DNA from 2 places in the Streptomyces sp. NPDC002076 genome. Region 1 is predicted to be linked to the other one. Evidence: riboswitches for the same ligand, from Rfam matches in the RefSeq annotation. Region 1 holds a riboswitch; the other holds the start of a gene.
The links. Region 1 has a riboswitch for S-adenosylmethionine ahead of thrC (threonine synthase). Riboswitches for the same ligand answer to the same signal wherever they lie in the genome.

Region 1 (3,399 bases):
GTAGGCCTCGTACGCCGCCCACTGCCGCCGGAACTCCGCGTCGAAGACCGGCTCCAGCGGGGTCTGGTACAGCATGTGGTGCACGAACCACAGCACCGAGTTGGCGATGCCGTTGTAGGCGTCCGAGTGGACCTGCGCGTCGATGTCCAGCATCCGCACCCGCTGCCCGCCGGTGTCCTCGTCCGGCAGCAGCCCGCCGCCCGAGCGCCGTACGGCCTCCCGGTCCCCGTCGCCGAGCGCCGCGCACACCCACAGCGAGCCCGCGTCCGATCCGATGGCCGACAGCCCCGAGACCAGCCCGCCGCCGCCCCGTTTGGCGGACAGCGAGCCGTTCTCGTCCACCGTGTACGAAACCGGGCCGCGGTTGGACGCGACCAGCACCTGAGCCTTCTCGGCAGCACCCTGCGTGGAAGCCATGGTCCTCAACCTAGCCCGGCCCGGAAACGCTCAAACGTACGGCCACGCCGGGTGTCGCCGCCGTATACGAACTCAGGCCACCCGGCGCTCGGCGTACTCGGCGATCTCCACCATCGGCGGCCGTTCCTCGGTGTCCACCGAGTAGGTGCGCGGCTCGAAACCGTCCTCGCCCCGCTCGAACTGGGTGAGGGAGGGGCGGATCAGATGGCCCCGGGCCAGCCTCAGCTGGGCCGTGCGGTAGATCGCCGCGGCCATCCGGCCCAGCGCCTGCCCGTCCTGGTGGCGGTGCTTGCGCACGCCCACGTCCACCTGCGCCAGCGCGTTGAGACCCACCAGGTGCAGGGCGTCCACCAGCATGCCCAGTTCCACGCCGTACCCGACCGGGAACGGCAGCTGTTCCAGCAGTGAGCGCCGGGCCGCGTACTCGCCGCCCAGCGGCTGCACGAATCCGGCCAGCTGCGGCCAGTGCATGTTCAGCAGCGGGCGGGCCATCAGCTCGGTGACCCGGCCGCCCTGGCCGGCCGTCCCGGCGAGCGGACGGTCGTACATCGCCTTGACCAGGTCCACGTCCGGCTCGGTGAGCAGCGGGCCGACGATCCCGGTGACGAAGTCGGGGGAGAACTCCTTCAGGTCCGCGTCGACGAAGCAGACGATGTCCCCGCTGGTCACCAGCAGCGAGCGCCACAGCACCTCGCCCTTTCCGGGGACGGCGGGGATGCGGGGCAGGATCTCGTCCCGGTGAACGACCCGGGCGCCCGCGGCGGTGGCGACCTCGGAGGTGCGGTCGGTGGAGCCGGAGTCGACCACCACGATCTCGTCGACGAGCGGGACCCGCTCCAGGAGGTCGTGGCGGATGATCGCGACGATGTCGCCGACCGTCTCCTCCTCGTTGAGCGCGGGCAGCACGACGGACACCGACTGGCCCGTACGCTGCTTGGCGGCCAAGATCTTGTGCAGCGGGCGATCGGTCACGGACCAGGAGCGGGTGCTCAGCCAGCGCTCGACTTCTTCCAGCACGGTCGGCGGCTCCTCACTGTTGTCTCGCGGTTCGGACGACTCTCTCAACTGTCTTGGCCTTCGGTTACAGTCTTGAACAACGCTGGTGACCATCGCATGTCGGGGGTCAGCCAGGCGCTCACAACCGCATACCGCTCATCCAGAGGGGCAGAGGGACACGGCCCGATGAAGCCCCGGCAACCCCCCTGAGCCGCACTCGTTCACGCGAGGCTCCCGGCCAGGGAAGGTGCCAAATCCGTCTCACGGCGAGGTGCGTCGTGAGGAAGATGAGGAGAAAGGGCCTCGCCTCCATGGCTGTGCAGACAGTTGCAAGCTCCGCCGATTCCACCGTCGACCTCGGCCCCGCCGCGGCCCTGAGCTGTCGCGAGTGCGGTCACCGCGTCCCGCTCGGCCCGGTGTTCGCCTGCGAGGAGTGTTTCGGCCCGCTGGAGATCGCCTACGACTTCTCCGCCTACGAGACCGAAGAGCTGCGCCGCCGTATCGAGTCCGGCCCCGCGAACATCTGGCGGTACGCGCCGCTGCTGCCGGTCCCGGCCGACGTCGCCGACAAGCCGAACCTGAACCCGGGCTGGACCAAGCTGGTCAAGGCCGACAATCTCGCGGCCGAACTCGGCGTCACCGGCGGCCTGTTCGTCAAGGACGACTCCGGCAACCCGACCCACTCCTTCAAGGACCGCGTGGTGGCCCAGGCCCTGGAGGCCGCGCGCGCCTTCGGCTTCACCACCCTGTCCTGCTCCTCCACCGGCAACCTCGCCGGTGCGGTCGGCGCCGCCGCCGCCCGGGCCGGCTTCCGCTCCTGTGTGTTCATCCCGCACGACCTGGAGCAGGGCAAGGTCGTCATGGCCGCGGTCTACGGCGGCGAGCTGGTCGGCATCGAGGGCAACTACGACGACGTGAACCGCTTCTGTTCCGAGCTGATCGGCGACCCGGCCGGCGAGGGCTGGGGCTTCGTCAACGTCAACCTGCGGCCGTACTACGCGGAGGGCTCCAAGACCCTCGCGTACGAGATCTGCGAGCAGCTCGGCTGGCGGCTGCCCGACCAGATCGTGGTCCCGATCGCCTCCGGCTCCCAGCTCACCAAGATCGACAAGGGTCTGCAGGAGCTGGTCAAGCTGGGTCTGGTCGAGGACAGGCCGTACAAGATCTTCGGTGCGCAGGCCGAGGGCTGCTCGCCGGTGTCGACCGCCTTCAAGGCCGGCCACGACGTCGTACGGCCCCAGAAGCCGAACACCATCGCCAAGTCCCTCGCCATCGGCAACCCGGCCGACGGGCCGTACGTCCTGGACATCGCGCGCCGCACCGGCGGTGCGGTGGAGGACGTGACGGACGAGGAAGTCGTCGACGCCATCAAGCTGCTGGCCCGCACGGAGGGCATCTTCGCGGAGACGGCGGGCGGCGTGACCGTGGGCGTCACCCGCAAGCTGCTCAAGGACGGCGTCCTGGACCCGACGAAGACCACGGTGGTCCTCAACACCGGCGACGGCCTGAAGACCCTTGACGCGGTGGCCGGGACCGGCCTCACCGCCACCATCCGACCGACCCTGGACTCCTTCCGAGAGGCTGGCCTCGCATGAGCGTGACCGTTCGCATCCCGACCATCCTGCGCACCTACACCGGCGGGCAGGCCGAAGTGGCCGCCGAGGGTGCCACCCTCGCCGAGGTCATCGAAGACCTGGAGAAGAACCACACCGGAATCGCCGCGCGCGTGCTGGACGACCAGGGCAAGCTCCGCCGGTTCGTGAACGTCTACGTCAACGACGACGACGTGCGCTTCGAGCAGGGCCTGGAGACCGCGACCCCGGACGGCGCCGGCGTCTCCATCATTCCGGCCGTCGCCGGCGGCTGATCGTTACCTTGGGTAACTTCAGTTACGCATTGTTCATCGAATTGCCCCCTCCGTGAGAGAAGCGGAGGGGGCAATTCTGCGTGATTGAGCGCGGTAGAGTTGGGGAACGCGCTCTCGAC
Region 2 (3,399 bases), on a different contig from region 1:
CCTCGGTCCGGTACGTCCACTTCGCGCCCTCGGTCACGAGTTCCCGGACCGCCGTGACGAAGCGGTCGACGTGCTCGTCGGGGGTGCCCGCGCCGAAGCTCACGCGGATGGCGTTGAGGGACTTCTCGCCCGGCGCGGCCTCGGGGGCGCCGCATTCGCCCTGGGTCTCGGGGTCGCTGCCGAGCAGGGTGCGGACCAGGGGGTGGGCGCAGAACAGGCCGTCGCGGACGCCGATGCCGTACTCGGCGGACAAGGCCGCGGCGAAATGGGAGCTGTTCCAGCCCTCGACGACGAAGGAGAGCACGCCGACGCGCGGGGCGTCGTCGCCGAAGAGGGACAGCACCCTCACCTGGGGGACCTCTGCCAGGCCCGCGCGGACCCTGGCGATCAGGTGCCGCTCGCGCGCGACCAGGCCGTCCCAGCCGGCCTCGGTGAGCGCCTTGCAGGCCGACGCGATGGAGTAGGCGCCGATCACATTGGGTGACCCCGCTTCATGCCGGGCGGCACTCTCGTGCCACTCCACGTCCACGCCGCCGTCCCGGCGCCGGGCCACCTTGCGGCTCGCGCCCCCGCCCGCCAGGTAGGGCTCGGCCGCGCGCAGCCAGTCGGCGCGGCCGGCCAGGACACCGGAGCCGAAGGGGGCGTACAGCTTGTGCCCCGAGAAGGCGACCCAGTCGACGTCCAGGTCCCGGACGGACACGGGGTGGTGCGGGGCCAGCTGGGCGGCGTCCAGGACGGTCCGGGCACCGTGCGCGTGGGCGGCTGCCGCCAGCTCCCGTACGGGCCACAGCTCGCCGGTGACGTTCGAGGCGCCGGTGACGCAGACCAGGGCCGGGCCGTGCGGGTCGCGGTCGGCGAGAGCGCGCTCCAGGGTCGTGACGGCCTGCTGCGGGGTGCGCGGGGCGTCGAGGTAGCTGACCTGGGCGTCCTGCCAGGGCAGCAGGGAGGCGTGATGCTCGGTCTCGAAGACGAAGACCTGGCAGCCGGCCGGGAGGGCGCGGGCCAGGAGGTTCAGGGAGTCGGTCGTGGAGCGGGTGAAGACCAGCTGGTCGTCGGGGCGGCAGTCCAGGAATTCGGCGACCGTCCTGCGGGCGTTCTCGAACAGGTCGGTGGAGAGCTGGGAGAGATAGCCGGCACCCCGGTGGACGCTGCCGTAGTACGGCGCGTAGGCGGCCACGTCGTCCCAGACGCGCTGGAGGGCGGGGGCGCTGGCCGCGTAGTCGAGGGCCGCGTAGGTGACCTCGCCGCCGGTGACGAGCGGGACGGTGACATCCCGGCCCAGAACGGGCAGCGGGGCACAAACGGACTGGTCGGCGGCAGCGGTGAAGACGGACATGGGGAACTCCCGTGAGAACGTACGCCGAAGACGGCGTACGGGAAGAAGAGAAAAGGGGGATGCGGAGGCGGGGCTCGGCGGCCCTATCGCATTCGCTTGCTCACGGAAGGCTCCCTCGATGACCAGGACCCCTGGTCCCGCGCTCAGCAGCGCGCGAGGGGTCCGCGCTTGCCGTAGACCTCGCTGCCTACGGCCTGGTCCTCACCCGGGGCACCCCGCCACGGACGGAGGGTTGCCGGACAGCCGGCCGGGGCCGAATGGCTGTCACTCATGACCTGATACAGGAACGTACGGGAAAAGATCGTCGCCCCGCAACCCGCGTCCGGATCGCGGGACGACCGTCGGTGACCGCTAGGCGTTGCTCGCCGCCACCCACCGCTCAAGCGTCCGCTTCGCCGCGCCCGAGTCGATGGACTCCGCCGCCTTGGCCATACCGGCCCGGAGCTGCTCCGGCAGCGGTGCGTCGGTCGGCGCGAGAGCGACGAGCGCCGCCGCCGAGTTCAGCAGCACCGCATCCCGTACGGCCCCTGTCTCACCGTCGAGCAGACGGCGGGCGACCTCCGCGTTGTACGACGCGTCCGCGCCGCGCAGAGCCTCCACGGGGACGAGGTCGATGCCGACGTCCCTCGGGTCGAAGGCCTCCTCGGTGACCTTGCCGTCCCGGACGACCCACACCCGCGAGGTGGCGGTCGTGGTCAGCTCGTCCAGGCCGTCGTCGCCGCGGAAGACCAGGGAGGAGTTGCCGCGCTCGGCGAGGACACCGGCCACGATCGGGGCCATCCGCAGATCCGCCACGCCTACGGCCTGGGCGCGGACCTTCGCCGGGTTGGTCAGCGGACCGAGGACGTTGAAGGTCGTACGGATGCCCAACTGGCCACGGGCGGCGGCGACATGGCGCAGCGCCGGGTGGAACTTCACCGCGAAGCAGAAGGTGATCCCGGCCTCCTCCGCGACCTGCGGGACCCGTTCCAGCGGGAGGTTCAGATTGACGCCCAGCTTCTCCAGCACGTCCGACGCGCCCGACGCCGAGGACGCGGCACGGTTGCCGTGCTTGACGACCTTCACGCCGGTGCCGGCGACGACGATCGCGGACATCGTGGAGATGTTCACCGTCTTGGCACCGTCACCACCGGTGCCGACGATGTCGACGGTCTCCCCCGGCACCTCGATGACGTTCGCGTGCGCGTACATCGCGCGGACGAGCCCGGTGATCTCCTCCACCGTCTCGCCCTTGGCGCGCAGGGCCACGGCGAACCCCGCGATCTGCGCGTCCGTCGCCTCCCCGCGCATGATCCGGTCCATCGCCCATGCCGTGGCGTCCGCGCTCTGGTCCCGGCCCTCCAGCAGGGCGTTCAGTACCTCGGGCCAGGAACGGCCCGCCGCGGTGTCGCCTCCAGCGGGGGTCACAGCGCTCATCAGCCGCTCCTGGTGTCGTAAGAACAGTGTGAACCCAGCCTATCCATCCCCCGGCATGGCGAAGGGCCCCGTCCTCCCCCAGCTCTCGAACAAACTCGAGCCGGGGGTACCCCCATCCGGACGGGGCCCTTCAGCGTGGCGTGGCGACGCGGGGATCAGTGGTGGCCGTGGCCGCTCGTGATCTCCTTGTACTCCTCGACGGTCGGCTTCGGGATCTGGTTGTCCTCGCCGTAGTAGGCACTGGACAGCCTCACCCGGAGCTTCTCCGAGGCCGGGACCTTGCGCTCGACACCGTTCTCGTCGACCGTCGGGCCGATCTCGGCCGGCTCGTACTGGTGGTGGGCCGTGAGGGTGTGCAGCTGCTCCTGGCTGAGCGGCTCGTGCACCTCGATGAACTCACCGTGCGGCAGCCGCTTGATGATGCCGGTCTCGCGACCGTGCAGCACCTTCTCGCGGTCGCGGCGCTGCAGACCCAGGCAGATCCGCTTGGTGACGAGGAACGCGAGGACCGGGCCGACGAAGAAGGCGATCCGGACGAACCAGGTCACGGCGTTGATCGACAGGTGGAAGTGCGTGGCCCACAGGTCGTTGCCGCCGCCGACCAGCAGCGTCAGGTACAGCGTCATCCAGGCGACGCCGAGACCGGT

Region 2: linked by a shared signal. The riboswitch ahead of ACWCQS_RS10000 (aminotransferase class V-fold PLP-dependent enzyme) and the one ahead of thrC (threonine synthase) in region 1 are both predicted to bind S-adenosylmethionine.

The regions. Positions count from the first base shown of each region.
Region 1 covers NZ_JBSFDI010000008.1:204,689-208,087, reverse strand. The annotation lists gene ACWCQS_RS19285 (alpha,alpha-trehalose-phosphate synthase (UDP-forming)) at 1-417, opposite strand, end outside; gene ACWCQS_RS19280 (glucosyl-3-phosphoglycerate synthase) at 490-1,434, opposite strand; SAM riboswitch class I at 1,567-1,707, shown strand; gene thrC (threonine synthase) at 1,725-3,008, shown strand; gene ACWCQS_RS19270 (MoaD/ThiS family protein) at 3,005-3,280, shown strand.
Region 2 covers NZ_JBSFDI010000004.1:68,225-71,623, reverse strand. The annotation lists gene ACWCQS_RS10000 (aminotransferase class V-fold PLP-dependent enzyme) at 1-1,336, opposite strand, end outside; SAM riboswitch class IV at 1,496-1,612, opposite strand; gene trpD (anthranilate phosphoribosyltransferase) at 1,688-2,752, opposite strand; gene qcrB (cytochrome bc1 complex cytochrome b subunit) at 2,908-3,399, opposite strand, start outside.